DNA from 2 places in the Paenibacillus sp. GCM10023252 genome. Region 2 is predicted to be linked to the other one. Evidence: predicted binding sites of a transcription regulator. Region 2 holds the regulator's gene; the other holds the start of a gene.
The links. Region 2 encodes Rex, which represses fermentation and respiration genes when NADH is low (regulators of the CRP and FNR family bind a similar motif). Its sites were predicted from a motif close to TTGTGAAATATTTCACAA; they were not measured.
Positions count from the first base shown of each region.

Region 1: the regulator Rex is predicted to act here: its motif matches at 1,809-1,826, upstream of nadA (quinolinate synthase NadA).

Region 1 covers NZ_JBHSHW010000018.1:76,215-87,696, forward strand. The annotation lists gene ACFO9Q_RS10580 (ABC transporter permease) at 1-661, shown strand, start outside; gene ACFO9Q_RS10585 (ABC transporter permease) at 663-1,616, shown strand; gene nadA (quinolinate synthase NadA) at 1,915-2,853, shown strand; gene nadB (L-aspartate oxidase) at 2,888-4,501, shown strand; gene nadC (carboxylating nicotinate-nucleotide diphosphorylase) at 4,494-5,378, shown strand; gene ACFO9Q_RS10605 (type III pantothenate kinase) at 5,375-6,145, shown strand; gene hslO (Hsp33 family molecular chaperone HslO) at 6,148-7,047, shown strand; gene ACFO9Q_RS10615 (peptidylprolyl isomerase) at 7,081-8,046, shown strand; gene cysK (cysteine synthase A) at 8,154-9,092, shown strand; gene ACFO9Q_RS10625 (anthranilate synthase component I family protein) at 9,284-10,951, shown strand; gene pabA (aminodeoxychorismate/anthranilate synthase component II) at 10,948-11,482, shown strand, end outside.
Region 2 covers NZ_JBHSHW010000021.1:299,771-311,252, forward strand. The annotation lists gene dinG (ATP-dependent DNA helicase DinG) at 1-2,553, shown strand, start outside; gene ACFO9Q_RS12460 (redox-sensing transcriptional repressor Rex) at 2,566-3,228, shown strand; gene ACFO9Q_RS12465 (amidohydrolase) at 3,209-4,516, shown strand; gene ACFO9Q_RS12470 (DUF5590 domain-containing protein) at 4,516-5,046, shown strand; gene ACFO9Q_RS12475 (hypothetical protein) at 5,162-5,704, shown strand; gene ACFO9Q_RS12480 (AAA family ATPase) at 5,697-7,202, shown strand; gene ACFO9Q_RS12485 (3-hydroxyacyl-CoA dehydrogenase family protein) at 7,365-8,237, shown strand; gene ACFO9Q_RS12490 (acetate/propionate family kinase) at 8,237-9,457, shown strand; gene ACFO9Q_RS12495 (DnaD domain protein) at 9,540-10,232, shown strand; gene mtnB (methylthioribulose 1-phosphate dehydratase) at 10,287-10,946, opposite strand; gene ACFO9Q_RS12505 (2-hydroxy-3-keto-5-methylthiopentenyl-1-phosphate phosphatase) at 10,946-11,482, opposite strand, start outside.

The DNA of each region.
Region 1 (11,482 bases), on a different contig from region 2:
AGTCATCTCGGGCATTATGCTGAACTGGATTGCGCTATTCCTGGCGAACTTCTTAATGGCCAGATTCTTCGTCATGCCGAACCAACAGAAGACGGAGACGGTTCCGGGCTCGGCATCCATGGCCATCGGCTGGTTATCCGAACTGATGGACAATGCTCGCGTTCACTGGGGAACACTCGTAGCTGTTATCTGTGTAGTCGTGTTCTTCATCATCCTGTGGAAAACAAAGCTAGGCTACGAGCTGCGTGCGGTCGGCCACAATCCAGACGCGGCTCATTATGCAGGTATGAACGTCAATCGTACTCTCATGAAGTCTATGTTCATTAGCGGTGTGTTCGCTGGTCTGGGCGGAGCATTCGAGATTCTAGGGGTATTCGGCTACCAGACCGTAATGGCAGGCCTTCCGGGCTACGGCTTCGATGGCATCGCGGTTGCTCTGCTGGGAGGCAATACGCCAATCGGTGTCCTGCTGGGTGCGGTGCTCTTCGGAGGATTAAGCTACGGTTCAGCAGGAATGAGCTTCGGGGCAGAGGTGCCTCCGGAGATCGTGCGGATCGTGATCGGCTCGGTAGTCTTCTTCGTAGCGGCACACGGTATCGTGAAGTTCCTATTGAAGCCGTTCATGGCACGTCGAGCAGATAAGCGGAAGGAGGCAGCTTAACATGGAGATACTTGGACAACTCATTAATACGACGCTGGTCTTCTCGGCTGCTCTTATCTTCACCGCTCTCGGCGGCTTATTCTCGGAACGCTCAGGGGTGATTAACATCGGACTGGAAGGTCTGATGGTCGTGGGCGCATTCTCCGCGGCAGTCGTGACCGATTATTCCATTCGTGCAGGCTACGGAGGCGCATCGCCATGGATTGGATTCCTGGCGGCTCTGATCTTCGGTATTCTATTCTCCTTGCTCCATGCGGTATCGACCATTACGTTCCGAGCGGACCAGACGGTCGTCGGCGTCGTCATTAATATACTTGCTCTCGGCTTCTCCATCTACTTGACCAAGAGCTTGTATGAAGGCTCCGGCCAGACGCCTACACTTGAGGAGACGTTCCACAAGTGGCATATTCCGGGCTTGTCTGATATCCCCTTGCTCGGGGAAGCGATCTTCACCGCCCATCCAACGACGTATATCGTCATTCTGCTAACTATAGTAAGTTACTATGTGTTGTACAGAACTCCGTTCGGCCTGCGCCTCCGCTCCGTCGGAGAGCATCCGAGCGCAGCCGATACGGTTGGAATTAACGTCAATCGCTATCGCTACATCGGTGTGATGATATCTGGTGCGCTTGCCGGTCTTGGCGGGGCAACGATTACGCTCACGACGACCAGCAACTTCGCGCACAACACGATCTCCGGCCAAGGCTTCATCGCGATTGCTGCCTTGATCTTCGGCAAGTGGAATCCGATTGGTGTAGCTGGAGCGGCAATCTTCTTCGGCTTCGCACAGGCGCTGCGCAACTTTGCTCAATTGTATGAGTGGTCGCAGAGCATTCCGACCGAATTCTTCTACATGCTGCCGTACTTGCTCACCTTGATTGTCCTTGCTGCAGCCGTAGGACGCTCCACGGCGCCGAAGGCGCTCGGTCAGCCCTACGACCCAGCCAAGCGGTAGCCTTATTAGTATTGGAACAGCCCTGCAGACCTGTGTGAATGACATATGGACTGCAGGGCTTGTTTTTTTATAACAAGTGCCGCTGGCATCGTATATCCGTTGTTGACAGGTTCCTTAAGCGAGTGTAAATTAAATCTTAATCAAATGAATTTATCCCTTTTGGTTTACACTATAGGCAACGACTCTATAAGTTTGTGCATGATTTCACAATGTCACCTGCTTACATCAGTCTGCGCCCCATTCGGAATGGGCACTTCACCTAGAAGCCCCCATCCCTCATAAGAGGAGAGGATTACCTGTGGAAGCATTAGCACTGGAACGCAAGGCAGAACAGAACAGGGAATTGCGTGAACGGCTGCTGCAATTGAAGCAAGAGCGTAATGCCATCATATTAGCTCATTATTATCAGCGTGATGAGATTCAAGAGGTTGCCGACTTCCGCGGTGACTCGTTCCTGCTCGCCCAGAAGGCAGCGGAGACCGATGCCGATGTCATTGTATTCTGTGGCGTTCACTTCATGGGCGAGAGTGCGAAGATCCTCGCGCCGAACAAGACGGTCATTATCCCGGACGAGCGGGCTGGCTGTCCTATGGCGGATATGGTCAATGTAGACGGCCTTCGCAAGCTGAAGGCCCAGCACCCGAATGCCAAGGTCGTGACCTACATTAACTCCTCTGCAGAGATTAAGGCGGAGACCGATATATGCTGTACGTCCGCCAATGCTGTGAAGGTCGTTAACTCGGTCGAGGGCGATGAGGTCATCTGGGTACCGGACAAGAATCTCGGCCATTATGTCCAGCAGCATACGGACAAGAAGATGATTATATGGGAAGGCTACTGCAACACTCATGACATGCTCACCGTCAAGGATGTTGAAGAGATGAAGGCCAAGTACCCGAATGCTCAGTTCGTCGTTCATCCAGAGTGCCGACCTGAAGTGGTAGAGCTCGGAGACTTCGTCGGAAGCACAACCGCTATCATTAAGTATTGCAAGGAATCAGACGTTCAGGAATTCATCGTAGGCACAGAGGATGGAACCGGTTACCAGCTTCGTCTGGACAGCCCGAACAAGACGTTCCACTTCGCCTCGAAGTATCTGGTCTGCCCCAATATGAAGGTCAACAACTTGAAGAAGCTGGTCCGCTGCTTGGAGACGATGCAGCCGCAGATCTACGTTCCGGAGCAAGTGGCGGAGCAAGCACGATTGTCCTTGGAGCGCATGCTGCTAGTTAAGTAGCCTGCGCTACTCCCATCTCTATGGAGGAGCAGCCATGATTCCAAGATATTTGGTTGACGTATCGCTGGATGAACTTCCAGTCATAACAACAGACGTGATTGTCATCGGGGCCGGCATTGCCGGTCTTTTTACCGCTATACGGGCAAGTGAGACAGGCTCTGTCCTCATGATTACGAAGAAGTCACTGCTCGACAGCAATACTCGCTATGCGCAGGGCGGCATCGCGGCCGTCATCTCCGAGGACGACTCACCCGCCTATCACAGGCAGGATACGCTAATCGCAGGAGCCGGACTCTGTTCGGATGAAGCGGTGAATATTCTTGTCCACGAAGGAACGAAGGGGGTCAAGGACCTCGTTAAAATGGGTACGCAGTTCGATCAGGAGAACGGGGAGTTCGCTCTGACGAAGGAAGGGGCGCATAGCCAGCGCCGCATTCTGCATGCCAATGGGGATGCTACAGGCTATGAGATCGTCCGTGCGCTCTCCGAGAAGGCAATGGAGAATCCGGCTATTGAAGTATGGGATGATCACTTCGTCATTGACCTCATTACGGATGATGGCGAATGTGTGGGGGCACTCGTGCAGAAGCCGGACGGATCCCGGTTATTCGTCCGAGGCAAGGCAACGGTACTATGCTCTGGCGGGGCCGGACAGCTGTATCGCTATACGACGAATCCCGAAGTGGCAACTGGAGACGGCATAGCCATGGCCTATCGCGCTGGCGCCTACATACAGGATGTGGAGTTCTTCCAATTCCATCCTACCTCACTCTGCTACCCAGGGGCGCCGCGCTTCCTGATCTCCGAAGCGGTTCGCGGGGAGGGCGCTGTCCTTCGCAACATTCGCGGGGAGCGCTTCATGGAGCGCTACCATCACCAGCTGGAGCTCGCCCCGCGCGATGTGGTGGCAAGGGCAATTGTGAGCGAGATGGAGGAGACGAAGTCCACCTTCGTCTATATTGACGTCACCCATGAGTCTGCCGATATGGTGAAGCATCGGTTCCCGAACATCTATGAGTACTGTCTGAGCTATGGTCTCGATCTGACGACCGATTGGATTCCGGTTGCACCGGCGGCTCATTATATGATGGGCGGAGTGAAGACCGACTTGAATGGAGAGACCAATATTAAGCGATTGTTCGCTTGCGGCGAAGTGTCTTCAACCGGTGTACATGGAGCGAACAGGCTCGCCAGCAATTCCTTGTCCGAAGCGATTGTATTCGGCCGCCGCATCATCAAGCGCATTCAAGAGCTGGACGGTCATTACGGTAGCATTCATGTCGAATACAAGCAGGAGCGCAGCGGCGTTCCGATGCAGGCTGTCGTTGAGAAGCGGCTGAAGCTGCAGAAGATTATGGTTCGCTATGCTGGCCTGCGGCGTGACGCGAAGGGGCTGGCCAAGGGGCTGGAGGAGCTGAAGCGCCAGCTGCCCATCTACCAGTCTGAGCTGACGAAGCGTGAGGAATATGAATTCGCTAATCTGCTTACGTGCGCCATGCTGACGACGGAAGCCGCTCTGCAGCGGGAAGAGAGCCGGGGGGCTCATTACCGGGAGGATTTTCCCGAACGGGATGACCTTCTCTGGCGCAAGCATACGGTGCTTCATCGGGAATACGGCTTAACAGAGGAGCGGATTGAGCATGATTGAATTACTCTCAGGCAGCTACAATGAGACACTGCGCGAGCAGATCAAGAGCTGGCTGGCAGAGGATATCGGGAGCGGAGACATCACGACAGCTTCAACGATTCCAGCGGGATCGTTGTCCAAGGCTGTTATTCATATGAAGGACAGCGGGGTAGTTGCCGGAATGCCGGTGGCGCAGCTTGTCTTCGAGATTGTAGATCCATCCCTTGAGTTCGAGGCGAAGGTGAGCGATGGCGACTCCGTGACTCACGGGACGATCATTGCAACGGTGGAAGGGAGTACGCACAGCTTGCTGACCGGGGAGAGGCTTGCCCTGAACCTGCTGCAGCGGCTGTCCGGTATTGCGACCAAGACCCAGAGCTTCGTTAAGGCGCTGGATGGACTGCCAACCCGACTAGTCGATACTCGCAAGACGACTCCAGGACATCGGATGCTGGAGAAGTACGCGGTTCGTGTCGGTGGCGGACATAATCATCGCTTCGGCTTATATGATGCGGTAATGATCAAGGACAACCATATCAAGGGTGCTGGTGGAATTCGTGCGGCCGTCGAAGCCTCGCGCAGAGTTATTCCACATACGATGAAGATTGAAGTAGAGACGGAATCGCTGGAGCAGGTAGAGGAAGCGCTGGCAAGCGGAGCAGATATTATTATGCTGGACAACATGGACACACAGCTCATGAAGCAAGCCGTAATGCTTATTAAGGAGAGATCTCCTCATGTCGTGGTCGAGGCATCCGGCGGCGTGCGCATCGACACCATCTATAGCATGGCCGCATGCGGGGTGGATGTCATCTCCGTAGGAGGCTTAACCTACTCCTTCCATGCGCTTGATATCTCGCTTGATCTGAACGAGAAGAAGGGGGGGCGCTTCTCTTGATTCTTGTCATTGATGTAGGCAATACGAATATTGTACTGGGCATCTACCGGAGCAAGGAGCTGCTCCACCACTGGCGTCTCAGTACGAATCGTTCCGCGACGGTAGATGAGTACGGCATTAATATCTACAATCTGTTCAGCTTCGCGGGGGTCAAGCTTGATCAGATTGAGGGAGTCATTATCTCGTCTGTCGTGCCTCCCCTCATGCGGACACTTGAGCAGCTATGTCTGAAGTATCTCCGCAAGTCGCCGCTTGTGGTAGGCCCTGGGGTCAAGACGGGCCTTAACATCCGCTATGAGAACCCTCGCGAGGTAGGAGCCGACCGCATCGTCAATTCCATTGCCGGTATTGAGAAGTATGGAACGCCGCTTATCGTCGTCGACTTCGGAACCGCCACTACCTTCGATTATATCGATGAGCATGGCAGCTACCTCGGCGGCGCCATCGTGCCTGGCATAGGCATCTCTACAGAAGCCTTGTACCAGAGGGCGGCCAAGCTTCCACGCATCGAGCTGGTCAGGCCGAAGTCGGTTATCGGGAGGAATCCTGTGACATCGATGCAGGCTGGCATTATATTCGGATATGCGGGGCAAGTAGATGGAATCGTACAGCGGATTCGCAAGGAGTTCCGCGTATCCCCGCGCGTCATTGCAACTGGAGGACTGGCTGAATTAATCGCAGCGGAATCGGACACGATTGAAGAGGTGGATCCGCTGCTTACCTTAGAGGGATTACGCATTATCTATGAGAGAAATCAGGAGGTGTAAGGATGGAGCACAATAAGGATATACTAGTTCGCGGAACGGCTTGGGGCGGCAAGATCCGCGTCTTCGCAGCGCGTACGACCGAGCTGGTGGGCGAGCTGCAGCGCAGGCACGGCACGATGCCAACCGCGACCGCGGCTCTAGGGCGGACCGCAACCGCCGGCGCCATCATGGGTGCTATGCTGAAGGGCGAAGAGAAGCTGACCATTCAGGTGAAGGGCGAAGGTCCTATTGGACAGATCGTCGTGGATGCGAATGCGCATGGGGAAGTCCGCGGCTATGCCGACCACCCGCATGTGCATCTGGCCAGCAATGACAAGGGCAAGCTTGACGTAGCTGGTGCGGTAGGCCGCAGCGGCTACATTCATATTAGCAAGGATCTCGGACTGAAGGAGCCCTACCGTGGAAGTGTCCCCATCATATCAGGGGAGCTGGCGGAGGACTTCACCTATTACTTCGCTGTCTCTGAGCAGACGCCGTCAGCTGTTGGATTAGGGGTACTGGTCGATACGGACGGCTCCGTCATCCATGCTGGAGGGTTCATCGTACAGATTCTTCCCGGACTTACCGATGAAGAGCTGACGAAGCTGGAGCAGGCGGTTGGTATGATTCCGCCGGTAACAGCGCTGCTTGATCAAGGAGAGACGCCGGAGGGCGTGCTGAAGTGGATTGTCGGGGATGATCTCGTTATTCATGATACATTGCCGCTGGCGTTCGCATGCAAGTGTTCATCAGACCGGGTTGAACAGACGCTTGTATCGCTCGGCGAGTCAGAGTTAACTCAAATTATCGAAGACAACGGAAAAGCTGAAGTCGTCTGCCATTTCTGCAACGAGACCTACTCATTCGACCGCACGCAGCTGGAGAAGCTGCTTGATCAGGCGAAGCCGAAGCCGATACAGTAGTCAGGGGCTGGAACAACAATGAGGAGAGACCGGTTGCTGAAGGGGATAGTCATCCTTCAAGCTGTGTGTATGATTGTGCTTGCCGTATTCGTAATAATGAAGCTTATGCCTGCGCAGGACAAGTTGGGTCCGATCGGGGGAGGGCATACAGGCGAGGATGAAGAGCCTGCTGGCCAGCAGGGATCGAACGAGTCCGTCAGTCAGCTGGCCGCCGAGCTGGAGGGCGGCTCGGTGACGATGAAGGAGCTTCAGGACAAGCTGCTGGAGCAGTATGGCGGAGCGGTTCTTCGAACGATGATGCTTCATCGCGCCATCGATCAAGAGGCTGAAGCGCATGGTCTGCAGGTTGATCCGAAGCGGCTGCAGGATGAGCTGACGAGCATGATGGAAGGCTATGAAGACGAAGATAGCTTCTATGCGTTCATGAAGGATCAGCTGGGGTTCTCTCCGGAGGATGTCAGGGAGGATATCAAGTATAAGCTGCTGCTTGAGCAGATCGCTGCAAGATCCGTCCAAGTGACGGAGGAGGAAGTGGCCGAGTACAGGCGTGAGCATGAGAGTGAATACGGACCGAAGACGCAGCTTGGACTCGAATGGATCGTGACCGAGACGAAGGATGAGGCAGATCAGGTGCTGGGGCTGCTTGCGGACGGGGAAGAGTTCGCTGATGTGGCGAGAAGCTATTCCATAGACACGTATACGAAGGAGTCCGGCGGGTCGCTCGGCTTCGTGGACGAGGAGGATCCCTTCTACGCAGGAGAGCTGCTGGATACAGCCAGCCGGCTTCAGACGGGCGAGATTGCGGGTCCCATTGCAACGGAGGACGGTTATGCAATTATTCGATTAGCCGAGCGCAGAGTGACGAAGGGGCTTCAGGGTACGAAGCTGGACGATGAGATACGCAGGAGGCTTACTCTCTCGAAGGCTCAACCGCTCGGTCAGGTCGAAGAGTCTCTGTTGAACAAGTATGGGGCTAGAGTCATAGTTCCGCTTCCATAGGGGATGCTTTTGGCTCACAATGGGTATTGACAACGGATACCAGAGATTGTTAAGATGGAATCAGTTAAACCAACTGATTTAGTCGGAATAAGGAGGCAATCATTCTCATGGCTAGAATTGTACAGAGCGTCACTGAACTTATCGGCGATACACCTCTCGTCCGCTTGAACCGTCTCGTGCCCGAGGGCAGTGCAGAAGTGTATGTTAAGCTGGAGTACCAGAATCCAGGTGCAAGCGTGAAGGACCGTATTGCTATATCAATGATTGAAGTAGCTGAGTCGGAAGGCCGCATTAAGCCAGGCGATACCATTGTAGAGCCTACTAGCGGCAACACGGGTATCGGACTTGCTCTTGTCGCTGCTGCTAAGGGCTACAAGGCGATTCTAGTTATGCCTGAGACGATGAGTATTGAGCGCCGCAACCTGCTTCGCGCTTATGGCGCTGAGCTCGTGCTGACGCCAGGCTCTGAGGGGATGAACGGGGCTGTTCGCAAGGCGGAAGAGCTTGCTGCAGAGAACCCATCGTACTTCATTCCTCAGCAATTCAAGAACCAAGCGAACGTGAAGGTTCACCGCGAGACGACTGGCCCTGAGATTGTCGAAGCCATCAATTCGCTGGACGGCAAGCTGGATGCCTTCATTGCAGGTATTGGTACAGGCGGAACGATCTCCGGTGCAGGTGAAGTGCTGAAGAACAACTTCCCTGACATTAAGATCTACGCAGTGGAGCCAGCAGCATCTCCGATGCTGTCAGGCGGCAAGCCAGGTCCTCACAAGATTCAAGGAATCGGGGCGAACTTCATCCCGGACATCTTGAATCGTGAGATCTATGACGGCGTCATCACGGTAGAGAACGAAGAGTCCTTCGAGTATGCTCGCCGTGCTGCTCGTGAAGAGGGCATTCTGTGCGGAATCTCTTCAGGCGCTGCAATCTATGCCGCTCTGAAGGTTGCTAAGGAGCTGGGTGCAGGCAAGCGTGTCGTTGCCGTACTGGCCTCTAACGGAGAGCGTTACCTGAGCACGCCGCTGTTCAACTTTGAGAACTAATTCTAGTGAGATAGACAAGGGTTCCTGCATCTTGCAGGAACCCTTTCTTTTTGCCCACGTATTCGGTATACTAGCTTCCAATAAGAGAGCCCCTTAAGGGGGAGCGGGAGGGGCAAGTCAGCTTGCAGTCATACGAACAATTAGTCACATTGCCCGAGTGGTTGGCCTGGGCAGAGGAAGGGCGCTACAGCATGCTTCCTGTCGTCATTGTACATAAGCTGCCAGCAGGGGCTTCGCGTATAAGGACGTGGGAGCGGGCTTGGGAGCAAGCCGCCCCTTACTCCTTCGTACTTGAGAGCGGGAAGGACGGCCGATATACGTACTTCGGACTTAGACCGGTATCGGTCATTCGCGGCAACGGAGATCAAGGTGCGGTGACGGATATCGATTGCGGAGGAGAGGCTCGAGCGATAGAGGCCGCGCCGCTGGACGCGGTCAGGCAGTGGATGTCGAGTTATACAGCGCCTAAGCTCGCAGGGGAAGGGCCGAAGTGGACGGGCGGGTGCATAGGCTACTGGAGCTATGATGTCATTCGGTCCATCGAGCGGCTTCCGCATCTGGCAGCTGATGATCTAGGCGTTCCCGATTACCTGTTCATGCAGGTGAATGAGCTATGGGTGATCGACCACGAGCAGGAGCTGATCTATTGCGCCGTGCAGACTCCAGTCTCGGCTGGGACGGGTACTAGTATAGGCACGCTCGGTCAGAAGGGGCATAGCGCCAACACGCATGAGCATGATACTGATGCCGTTCTCATCAGCGACAGCAGTGGCGCTGCCGCCGGAACTAGCTTACAGCAGCGTTATGAGGCTGCGGTACAGCAGGCTCACCGGATGGCTCAGCTATGGGAAGAGCTGTTCGAGACGTCGGCTGGCGGGCGTTACGGTGCGCAGAGCGAGCGGAGGCAGCAAGCCTTGGAGAGGGACAGCACGATGGCGATTGATGTGGAATCGGTCTCGGGCATTCAGTTCTCCTTGCCTAAGGAATCCTTCATGGAGGCTGTGCAGGCTATTCAGAGGTACATTGGACAAGGTGACGTCTTCCAGGTCAATCTGTCCTTAAGGCAGAGCATGCGAACAGAGGCACAGCCGGAGGAGCTGTATGAATGGCTGAGGCTCGTTAACCCTTCCCCGTACATGGGGCTGCTGCGATGCCCGGACTTCCAGCTCGTCAGCGCTTCGCCAGAGCTTCTCGTGGAGAAGCGCGGAGACAGGCTGATTACAAGGCCGATTGCCGGAACGAGGAGGCGCGGCCGCACCGAAGCCGAAGACCGGGAGATGGCGGCAGAGCTGCATAGCAGTGAGAAGGAGCGGGCCGAGCATATTATGCTCGTGGATCTCGAGCGCAATGACTTAGGGAGAATCTCGCGCTATGGCACCGTCGAGGTGAAGGAGCTGATGGTCATCGAGAGCTATTCCCACGTCATGCATCTCGTCTCTCAAGTGGAGGGACAGCTGGCCGAGGGCAAGGATGCTTACGATGTCATTGCAGCGACCTTCCCTGGGGGTACGATAACCGGCGCGCCGAAGATTCGAACGATGGAGATTATCGAAGAGCTTGAGCCTGTGCGCCGCGGACCGTATACAGGATCAATGGGTTGGATTGACTATAACGGCGATATGGAATTTAATATAATTATAAGAACGATGACGGTGAAGGACGGTACGGTTCACATTCAATCCGGAGCAGGTATTGTCATTGATTCGGAGCCGGAACGTGAGTATTACGAGTCGCTAAGCAAGGCCAAGGCGTTATGGAAGGCCATTCAATTCAGCGAGCAGCTCGAAGCAGTGGAAGCAATTGAAGCGATTGAAGGAATTGAAGCAATAGAAGCAGTCGAAGGGGGCGGGGATCTATGATTCTGGTAGTCGATAATTATGATTCTTTTACGTACAACCTGGTTCAGTATCTTGGCGAGCTTGGAGAAGAGATCATCGTGAAGCGCAACGATGAGATAGATCTGGCAGGCATCGAACAATTGGCCCCGGACCATATCCTCATCTCGCCAGGTCCGTGCTCACCTAACGAAGCGGGAATCAGCTTGTCTCTAATTGAGCACTTCAAGGGCAAGATTCCAATCTTCGGCGTATGTCTCGGCCATCAATCGATTGGACAGGCATTCGGCGGAGAGGTTGTGCGTGCGGACAAGCTGATGCACGGCAAGACGTCGGAGATGCACCATGACGGCAAGACGATCTTCGAAGGTGTCCCGTCTCCCTTCACCGCTACACGCTATCATTCGTTAATTGTACGCCGGGAGACGCTGCCAGACTGTCTGGAGATTAGCGCAGAGACGGAGGACGGGGAGATTATGGGACTCCGGCACAAGGAGTATGCCATTGAAGGTGTACAGTTCCACCCCGAGTCCATCATTACGCAGCATGGCCTTA
Region 2 (11,482 bases):
TTAGATCAATGCGGATATCATGCGTTCGCTGGACGCAGATTAGATACGATTGAGCTGCTTAGAATATTATATCCAACCATTACTTCCTATCAGCTTGGTGCTGTCTCCGAGCAATTCGGAGTTGCCCATGATCAGCATCATCGGGCGGACAGCGATGCTATGGCGACTGCCTTAATCTTCGCAGAGAGCGTCCGCAAGCTTCAAGAGCTGCCGCTGCTGACGCTGCAGCGAATCGCTATGCTGCTGGATGCCGGCTCCGATCTAGCTTGGTTCGTACAGGAGCAGCTGCTTCAGGTTGAGAGCCAGACTACGATTGATATGAATGCTTACCACTACTTCAACCAGTTCGCGCTCAAGGCTGGCGAATGGATGGATGAAGAGCCTTCCCTGCCTAGCGGAACCCCTTCACCAATAGAGTCGATGTCCTTCCAGCAATACTTGGAGGCGGTGACGAACAACTTCAAGGAGTTGTTCCCCACTTACGAAGAGAGGGAAGCACAATCGACGATGTTCCAAGAGGTGTTCGAATCGCTCGAGGCGGAACGTCACTTGTTAATTGAAGCGGGTACCGGAACAGGCAAGTCGCTAGGTTACCTGATTCCTTCACTGTACTATGGAATTCAACAGCAGAAGAAGGTAGTGGTCAGCACTCATACGATTAATCTGCAAGAGCAGCTCAGAGGAAGGGATCTGCCGCTGCTTCGATCGGTTCTGCCGTTCTCATTCCGAGCCTCTATCTTCAAGGGTAGAGGCAATTATCTCTGTCTGCGCAAGTTCGAGAGCAAGATCAACACCAGAGACATGAGCAGTCCGATGGAAGATACGCTCACCGCAGCTCAGATGGTCGTCTGGCTCGGAGAGACGGAGACGGGAGATCAAGAGGAGCTGAACTTCGGCAACAAGGGTGCAGACTTCTGGTCTACGGTAGCCAGCGATGCGGACTCCTGTCTCAACCGTTCCTGTCCTTGGTTCAAGCGCTGTTATTATCATCGAGCGAAGCATGAAGCGAACATCGCAGATGTCTGTATAACGAACCATTCCATGCTGTTCACTGATATTCGGGCAGATCATCGGCTGCTTCCTGCTTATGAACATCTAATTATAGACGAAGCCCATCATATGGAAGAGGTCGCAGGCAAGCATCTCGGCATGCAATTATCTTATTATTCCTTAAGCAGCACGATGACTCGTATGTACAAGGACTCACGCGCGGGCGTACTGTCTGCACTGCGCTTCAAGCTGCAAGATGAAGACGATGATCACCAAGCCTCATGGCTCGAGACGATTGATACCGTAGTTCCTATCCTTGGTGAGATTAAGGAACATTGGGATAAGCTGTTCGAGTTCCTGTACAGCTTCGCAGGAACCTCGGTTGAGGGCGGCACAGAGGGTGCAGCTCAGGCCGTATGCAGACTCAAGAAGGACCAACTGCCGAGCGGGTTCGAGTATGCGGTTACGGCAGAGGAGAATCTTCATGGAGACTTATCCAGAATCATTCGTATGCTGGACAAGATCTGTACAGATATTAAGGATCGGGTAGAGACGAATACCGTTCAGGGTCTCATCACGGACCTGAATGGTGCTGTACGGGATATGTCCCGCATTCGCGATGATGTGCGCAGCTTCATGAAGATGGATCAAGCTGCCGCTGTCTACTGGATTGAAGCGAATACGACCTACCGGCATCGGTCTGTTCACATCTATGCGGTTCCGGTCGATGTCAGCAGCCAGCTTCAGCAATACTTCTTCGATCAGAAGGACAGTATCATTATGACCTCGGCTACCCTATCGGTGCAGAAGTCATTCCAGTATGCATGCGAACAGCTGGGTCTGACCGGCATGGAGGAATCAGGGAGATTGAAGACGGTACAGCTGCCATCTCCGTTCAACTACAGAGAACAGGCGCTCGTCATGATCCCTCGTGACTTCCCGCAGCTGAAGGGCGCACATGTGGATGCTAAGTATGTTGAGCGACTAGTGGCCTCACTGGCTGAAGCAGCTGCGGAGACGAAGGGAAGAATGCTCGTGCTCTTCACTTCTTACCGCATGCTGCGGCAAGTATATGACCCGCTTAAGGAAGCGCTGGCGGCTGCTGATATAGGCGTGCTTGGCCAAGGAATTGACAGCAGCAATCGGACGAAGCTGACGAGACGCTTCACCCAGCAGCCGCAGTCGGTGCTGCTCGGCACGAGCTCCTTCTGGGAAGGGGTAGACCTTCCAGGTGATGTGCTTACCTGCCTGGCTATCGTCAGGCTTCCATTCCAGCCGCCTAACCATCCGTTAGCGGAAGCGAAGGCAGAGCTGCTGCAGCTGCAGAAGCAGAATCCGTTCATGAAGCTGTCGATCCCCCAAGCGGTAATTCGCTTCAAGCAAGGCTTCGGGCGATTGGTGCGAACGACCTCTGACCGAGGCATTGTGCTTATCTATGATACAAGGGTCATCGATACGTATTACGGGAAGCACTTTCTATATTCCCTGCCTGGACCGAAGATTGAGCATATGCATCTGGATCAGATGGTGCCTCGTATGAGAGAATGGTTGAAGCAGGAATAGGAGGGCAAGCGGATGAAGCAAGTGAAGATATCAGAAGCCGTCGTCAGAAGGCTGCCCATCTATCTGCAAGTTCTAGGCGAGCTAAGCAAGCGTGAGGTGCAGACGGTGTCCTCTCAGGAGCTCGGAATCAAGCTGGATCTCAATCCCGCACAGATCCGCAAGGACTTAGCTTACTTCGGCGACTTCGGCCGGAAGGGCATAGGGTATGACGTCAGCTACTTGATTGAGAAAATACGACAGATCCTGAAGCTGGATCAGCAATTGAATGTCGGTCTAGTCGGTGCCGGCAACTTGGGACACGCCTTGTGCAATTACAACACCTATTCCAAGGACAACATGAAAATAACGGCCGTATTCGATGCTCATCCGAGCAAGGTCGGTACGAAGATTAATTCCATGACGGTACTGTCTATGGACAATCTGGTTGAGACGGTGAAGGAGCATAACATCCGCATCGGTATTATTACAGTACCGGCAGCGGAAGCTCAGAACGTTGCGAATAAGTTCGTGGAAGCAGGAGTCGAGGGCATACTGAACTTCGCTCCTGCCATTCTTCGAGTGCCCGACGAAGTGCGGGTTCATCATGCTGATTTTACGAAGGAATTGTTAAGCCTGGCCTATTATCTAGAACGCGAACGGGAGAGGGAACGGTCTAATGAGTCAATTGTGGATTGAGAACGGAACCTTCATCACGATGGATGAAGACGTGCCGGTGTTAACCGGACATATGGTCATCACGGATGACAAGATTACATATATCGGCGAGGCAGCTCCTGCCCCGGTACAGCTCCAGCAGGATGTCACACGGCTAGATGGGACTAAGCTCGCCTTCCTGCCTGGTCTGATTAATACGCATGGCCACGCAGCGATGACACTGCTAAGAGGCTACTCCGACGATCAGAATCTTCAAGTGTGGCTCGAAGAGAAGATGTGGCCGATGGAAGGCAAGTATGTCGATCACGACACGCGAAGCGGCACCTCGCTCGCTATTGTGGAGATGCTGAAGAGCGGTACGACGGCGTTCGTGGATATGTATGATCGGATGGATGAAGTGGCGCAGATGGTAGACAGCTCTGGCATGCGCGGCGTGCTGACTCGCGGAGTCATCGGGCTCTGTCCCGAAGAGGTGCAGCAAGCGAAGCTGAAGGAAGCCATTGCCTTCGCACGCGATTGGAACGGCAAGGGAGACGGGCGAATTACGACGATGATCTCGCCTCATGCCCCGTACACTTGCCCGCCGGATTATATAGAGAAGTTCGTTCAGGCAGCACATGAATATAATCTGCCGATGCATACACATATGTCGGAATCCATCGCAGAGGTGGAGCAGAACGTGAGAGATTACGGCTGTCGCCCGGTGGAGCACTTGGACAGACTTGGCGTATTCACACGTCCGGCCTTGGTCGCTCACGCGGTGCACCTCACTGAGGGTGAGATCGAGCTGCTGGCTGCCCGCGGAGTAGCGGTATCGCATAATCCGATCTCCAACCTGAAGCTGGCAAGCGGCATAGCCAGAGTTCCAGACCTGCTCAGAGCCGGAGTGACGGTAGCCCTAGGCACGGACAGCGCAGCGAGCAACAATAATCTGAATCTGTTCGAGGAGATTCGAATGGCCGCTCTTCTTCACAAGGGAATCTCAGGAGACCCAACAGCAATTCCGGCTATTGAGGCGCTTCGAATGGGGACGGTATATGGGGCGAGAGCGATCTGGCAGGAGCAGGCACTAGGCCAGCTGAAGGTCGGCATGAAGGCTGACTTCATCGCCATCGACACGGAGAAGCCTCATTATTATCCGAAGACCGATATCATCTCCCATCTGGTCTATTCCGGTTCAGGGCAAGATGTGAAGCATGTATGGGTAGATGGCAAGCAGCTGGTTAAGAATGGACAGTGCACGACACTCGATGAGGAGAAGATTCGTTACGAAGCACAGGCTTCCTTCGAACGACTGTTGAAGAGCTGATGCGGGCCGTTCGGAGAAAACGTCCTCCATTCCTCACCGCTAAGCGAATAGGCTGGCTATCCGGGCTTGTGGTTGCAGGCGTTCTCCTTGCTCTCTTCTTCCTGTTCAGATCCGCTCAAGCTCCAGATTGGGAGCAGCAGGAGCAGGCTGAGAAGGCTGCTGCAGAAGCCGCTCAGCTAACCAAGGTAACGAGTGCGTACAAGCATATCTGGGATGGGGTCGTCTGGACGATTGAAGGGGAGACCGCGGAGGGCGTGAAGCTGATTGTATGGGTGCCCGAAGAAGGGGAGCCTCAGTGGCTGCAAGCCTCTCAGGTTATTCCGAAGAGTCAGGTTCGAAGGAGTCTGCTTCAGTCGAAGCCAGATGCAGAGATTATTCGAATTGAGCTCGGTCTGCTGAACGGAGAGAAGATCTGGGAGATCTATTATTCCCGGCAAGAGGACATGACGAAGCATTATTATGACTTCTATAGAGTGACAGACGGCTCTTATATAACGACCTACAAGCTGACCGGCAGGTTCGGCACATAACCGTAACACTTTCCTGTTTTTACACCCCCTTCATGATTCCATATATGATATACTCTCTTATATCGAAGTTGATAGACGATAGTATACATGAATGGATATAAGGGGGTTATTCCACATGATGACGAAGCTACGGATTATGCCTATTCTTATCTCTGCCGCAGCCGCGGCTCTTGTCTTGTTCGGCGGTTGGCTGATCTATCATCAGGTGGCGGTGAAGGCGCCTCTCGAAGGCGTTGTCAACAAGCTTCCGGGCGTCGTATCCTCGGAACAGCCGCAATTCAAGCCTGACCTCGTTACGGTAAGCCTGCTCTTGGATGATAATGCGAACTTGCATGATATATATAGCCGGATTATGAAGGAAGGCAGCGGCTCCATTGGGGACCGTGAGCTGCAGCTTGATATTAAGAACAAGCCGGATCAGCGCTTGGAGAAGATGTGGTCTTCCATTCTGTTCGAGGTTGCTGAAGCGATGGAGACTCAGACGTATTCCAATATCCCTGCTGCCATGTCTCAGCTCATGAAGGACCACCCTGATGTGCAGGCGACTACAGATATGGATGATAGCAATGTGTATATCACTATGAAGAGCCAAGGTGCAGCGAAGTATGTCGTATTGCCGCGCACTCCAGCACGAATGGAGGCTTGGTCTAATGCTTAAGTATTACCGAGAGATAGCGATTGGGGTTGTTCCCGTCCTCTTGCTGTTCCTGCTGCTTCGAGGGGTGAACATCGTTCCCTTCATACTCATCTCCCTCTTCGCAGCTGCCTTCCTGTATACAGCGAAGGGCGGCAGAGGCAATCTGACTGCTGCTGCAGGCAAGCGTTCCCGCAGAGCTAATCTTCCCGCACCGCTCTCCTTCGAGCAGATTGGCGGTCAAGAGCGAGCGAAGCAAGAGCTGATTGAGTCGCTCGACTTCCTTGTGAAGCAGGAGGAGATTGCGAAGCTGGGCATTCGGCCGATGAAGGGGATACTGCTTACCGGACCTCCGGGCACAGGGAAGACGCTGCTGGCTAAGGCAGCAGCGCACTATACGGATTCCGTCTATATGGCGGCATCCGGCAGTGAGTTCGTTGAGATGTATGTCGGCGTTGGCGCAGGCCGCGTCCGCGACCTGTTCAAGGACGCGAGGCAGAAGGCTGAGAAGGAAGGCAAGAGCAGCGCGGTCATCTTCATTGATGAGATTGACGTCATTGGCGGTAAGCGTGACGGCGGCCAGCATCGAGAGTATGATCAGACGCTGAACCAGCTGCTCACCGAGATGGACGGCATTCATACATCCGAGTCTCCTCGCATCCTGCTCATGGCGGCGACGAACCGTAAGGAGATGCTCGACAGCGCCCTTACCCGCCCAGGCAGATTCGACCGCCATATTGGGGTGGATCTGCCGGACAAGAAGGGTCGTCACCATATCCTAGCCATCCATGCGAAGAACAAGCCGCTGGCTGAGGGTATTAACCTGGAGAAGATTGCAGAGGAATCATTCGGCTTCTCCGGTGCACAGCTCGAGAGTGTCATGAACGAAGCGGCTATCTATGCGATGAGAGAACAGAGCGCTGCTATTCAGCAGTCCCATCTGTCTATGGCCATCGACAAGGTCATGATGGGGGAGAAGACGGACCGTGAATCGACGAAGGAAGAGCGGGAGCGGGTAGCTCTACATGAGCTCGGCCATGCGATAACGGCAGAGCTTGTTAATCCGGGCAGTGTATCTCAGGTTGCACTATCTCCTAGAGGTCAAGCGCTTGGCTATGTTCGTCACAATCCTCAGGAGGACCGGTATCTGTATACTCGGGAATTCCTGAACAATCAGATTATGGTTGCGCTGGGCGGAGCTGCAGCTGAAGAGCTGTTCTACGGTGACCGCAGCACAGGCTCCCGCGGTGACTTCGATACCGCAATGAGCATCGTTCGCACAATGGTGGAGAGCGGATTAACGGAGCTAGGTATTATTGATAATCATATGATGACGCCAGACAGCTGGGCGAAGGTGAACAAGAGCATTCTGGATGAGCTGATGCTCCGTACGAAGGGGCTCCTTCAAGCACAGCGTGACGTGTTCCTGCGGTCATTGGATATATTGGTGAAGGAAGAGACGCTCAGCGGTGAGCAGTTCCGCAAGCTGATCTCAGAGGCTGGATCGCTCCAGAGTGTCTAATAACGTTTTCATTTTAACAATTTTAAGGCGGACCATGCGTCCGCCTTCTATTTTTGTCTGAATTAGTTATAATAAGAAGGCATAGATAGATTAGAGAGAATGGTTCTCATTCACGCATCGATGACGATGCAGTTGGAAGCAGGCACCTAGGAGGAAACTGAAGTGACAGTAAGGAATGTAGGAGTTATCGGAGTTGGCACGATGGGACAAGGGATAGCTGAGATGCTGGCATCCAAGGGTCTCGACGTATACTTAATTGAGCTCTCAACCGAGAAGCTGAGTTCAGGCAAGCAGATGATTGAACAGAGCCTCGACAAGCAGATTGAGAAGTGGGCACTAACCGGAGCGGAGAAGAAGCTCATTCTGAGCCGTATTCATATGACGGAGGATTATGCGGATCTTGCGCGCTGTGAGATGGTGATTGAGACCATCACGGAGGATTTAGAAAGCAAAAAAATGGTTTTCCGTAAAATGGACGAAATCTGCTCACCGCATGCGATTCTAGTCTCCAATACATCGACTTTAAGCTTAACTGAGCTGGCATCGGTAACGATGCTGCCTGAGAGGGTGATTGGTGCCCATTTCATATATCCCGTATCCAAGATTGACCTGGTTGAGATCGTTCGCGGTCTTAAAACGTCGGAGGATACATTCAACCGGACGAAGCACTTCGTTGAAGAGGTGATTCAGAAGAAGGGAGTCATGGTGTTCGAGTCACCTGGCTTCGTAACAACACGGCTCATCTGCTTGTTCATTAATGAGGCTCTTCATGTCCTAGAAGAAGGGGTCGCCTCCGCGGAAGATATCGACAGCGCGATGAGAATCGGCTATTCCTTCCAGCATGGTCCATTCGAGATGGCGGACCGCTTCGGGCTTGATTCGGTGCTTGCTGCGCTGGACCGGATGTTCCGTGAGTATGGCGAGCTGAAGTATCGGCCATCCATTGTTCTGAAGAAGATGGTGCGGGCTGGACATCTCGGCGTGAAGTCGGGCATCGGATTTTTCAAATATGACAAGGATGGAGACCGGGTGTAATGAAAGTACTAGTCATGAATGCTGGCAGCTCTTCGCTGAAGTACCAGCTCTACGATATGAAGGACGAGTCGGTGCTCGCAAGCGGGCGCGTGGAGCGTATCGGGATGGACTCATCCATCGTCACGCATGAACCGGCTGATAAGGCTGAGGTTCGCGATGTGAGCGAGATACTGGATCATGTAACGGCTGTTAAGCGCGTCATTGACATGCTGCTTCATCCGGAACACGGCATTCTCAGCGACATCTCCCAGATCGAGGCGGTCGGTCACCGAGTGGTGCACGGAGGCGAAGTGTTCAAGTCGTCGGTGCTCGTCACAACGGAGGTGAAGCAGGAGATTAAGCGCTTGTTCGATCTTGCGCCGCTCCACAATCCTGCACATATGATGGGAATCTCTGCAGTCGAGGCGAATATGCCCAATGTTCCGCAGGCAGTCGTCTTCGATACAGCCTTCCACCAGACGATGCCGGAAGCTTCGTACTTGTATCCAATTCCTAAGGTGCTCTACAGGCGTCACAAGATTCGCCGCTATGGCTTCCATGGCACTTCCCATTCCTATGTGAGTGCGCAGGCTGCAGCGCTGCTGGAACAGCCTCTAGCCTCTCTGAAGATGATCACTGCGCATATCGGCAATGGCGCTAGCTGCACGGCTATCTTGGATGGCAAGTCCTTCGATACGAGTATGGGAATGACTCCTCTGGAAGGTCTAATGATGGGTACTCGAAGCGGGGATCTCGATCCTGCGATCGTTCCATTCGTCATGAACAAGGAGGACTTGACGCTGAATGAAGTGAACTCCATGCTGAACAAGCATAGCGGGATGCTCGCGGTATCCGGCCTTAGCAGTGATATGCGGGAGATTACCGAAGCGATGGCGGAGGGGGATAAGAACGCTCGGCTTGCCTTCGATATGTACACGTACCGACTTCGCAAGTACATTGGCGCCTATGCTGCGGGGATGAATGGTGTGGACGTGCTCGTCTTCACCGCCGGCGTCGGCGAGAATTCCGTCGTGCTGCGTCAAGCGGTGTGTGAAGGGCTAACCTTCCTCGGCATTGAGCTGGATGCCGCCAAGAATGCGGAGAGAAGCAAGGAAGCCCGATATATCTCTACCGAGGCGTCGCGTGTGAAGGTACTGGTTGTGCCGACGAATGAAGAGCTGCTGATCGCTCGGGATACGTATGAGCTGGCCATGGCTGCAGGGACAGAGCAACACTCATAACCATAGCATGCAGCATTCGCGTATATAGGAACAATTAAGCACATAGGCATACAGGCGATATAGGGCAGGGGGAACCATACCGTTGAAGAATGATATGTGGAAGGCGTACGCCAGAGGCATGGCGTCCGTTATGAACGATGGCGGTGTCTACGTTCCAGCACTTCTGCTGCGCTCCTATCGACAGTTAGGAATGTCAGATTCTGAAGCGATGCTGCTGCTGCAGCTGATGGAATTCCGCGATGCGGGCGGGCAAGAATTCCCGACCCCAGATGAACTCGCAGAGCGCCTCGGCACGACAACCAGAGCCGTGGAAGGGATGCTCAGCCGTCTGATGAAGGATCAGCTGCTGACGATTGACGAACAGTTGGACCCGCGGACGGGCATCCAATCCGAACGGTACAACTGGAGCGGCTGGCTGCTGCAAGCATCGGAATGGAATGCAGGACAGATTAAGGAGACGGCCAGCAAGGCCGAGAAGACTACACCCATTAAGCGTTCATCGGCAGCGGAGTCGGCGAATCTGTTCTCTGTCTTCGAGCAGGAATTCGGTCGTCTGCTGTCCCCGATGGAATGTGAGACGATTAGCGGGTGGATCGACCAAGATCGCTATGCGGAGGAGATTATTCGGTTCGCCTTGAAGGAAGCGGTATTCGCAGGCAAGCTGAGCTTCCGCTATATTGACCGCATATTGATCGAGTGGAGTCGCAATCGAGTGACGAACGAAGACGAAGCACGTGCTCATTCGCACAAGTTTCGTGGAGGAGGAAGAAGCTAAGCCGCAGCGGCTTAGCTTCTTTTTTTTATATCAGCACATACAGGCTTCTAATCCTTATACCTTCCCTTGCTTCAGCAGCTCCAAGCGGTACACGTATTCGAAGATGAATTCGAACGCCTCCACATGACGCTTCGCCTCGAAGGCATTCGCCCCCCAGGCATAGATGCCGTGCTTGCGAAGCAGGATGCCAGGGATGCGCTGATCCGCCAGGAGCCGTTCGGTCACCTCAGGCACGATGCGAGGGATATCGGCGAAGTTGGATACAATCGGGATATCGATCTGAGCTTCTTCATCCCAGATGTTGAATCCCTTGATCAGCTCAACACCGTCTACAGGCACTGCGCGGCGGTCCCAATAGTACTCGGAGATGACATTGTTGAAGATCGTATGCACGTGGAAAATAGCGCCAGCCCCGGTCTGCCGGTATATCTCGCAATGAATAAGCGTCTCGGCCGATGGCCTGAGCTTCGTCGCCTCACAAGGCACCCCGTCTTGATCAACGAATAGATAATCTTCAGGGGTATGGACGGTCTTATCCTTGCCGCTGGCTGTAATCGCGAATTGGAACTGATCTGGGCTGAACTCTCCTGTGCGAACGGACAGGTTGCCGCTCGTGCCAGGGAACCACCCCCGACTTGCGAACAGCTCCTTCACCTCACGCAGCTCGGCTAACGCACGCTGCTTCTCTTCAAGCGGGATGCTGCTATAAGTCATTATGCCCACGACTCCTCTCTCTTCAGCTTGCGCAGATGATGAATCACATCATGGAAGGTGTCGAATGCCGTATGAGCGAGGCCGAGCTCATCGCACTTCACCGATAGATGGGAGCGGGAGAAGACGAGATCTGCAATCTTCGCCCCTTCGAAGTCGGTCACGCTGTCACCGATAATCATGCGCTCATATTGCTCGGGATTGAATCTCCTCATAATCGTAGGCTTGCACATGCCGCAATGGTTGGTGCAATGCTCATCGCAAGGATTAGGCCATTCGATCGTGATCCGCTCCCCTTCGAAGCTGCTCCCATTGCAGAATATATGATCGGCTGCAATGCCGAAGGGCTCCAGGACGGGATAGACGAAGAAGTCGATGCCGCCGCTCGTGACGTAGAAGTCAATGTCTTGCTGCTTGCAATATTCCAGCAGCTCAGCGAATCCGTCTCGCAGCTGAACTTGATTCAGCGCATAGGAGATGACTTCATCCTTCATGGAAGACGGAAGGAGGCGGAACAGCTGTCCGACACCATCTTGAAT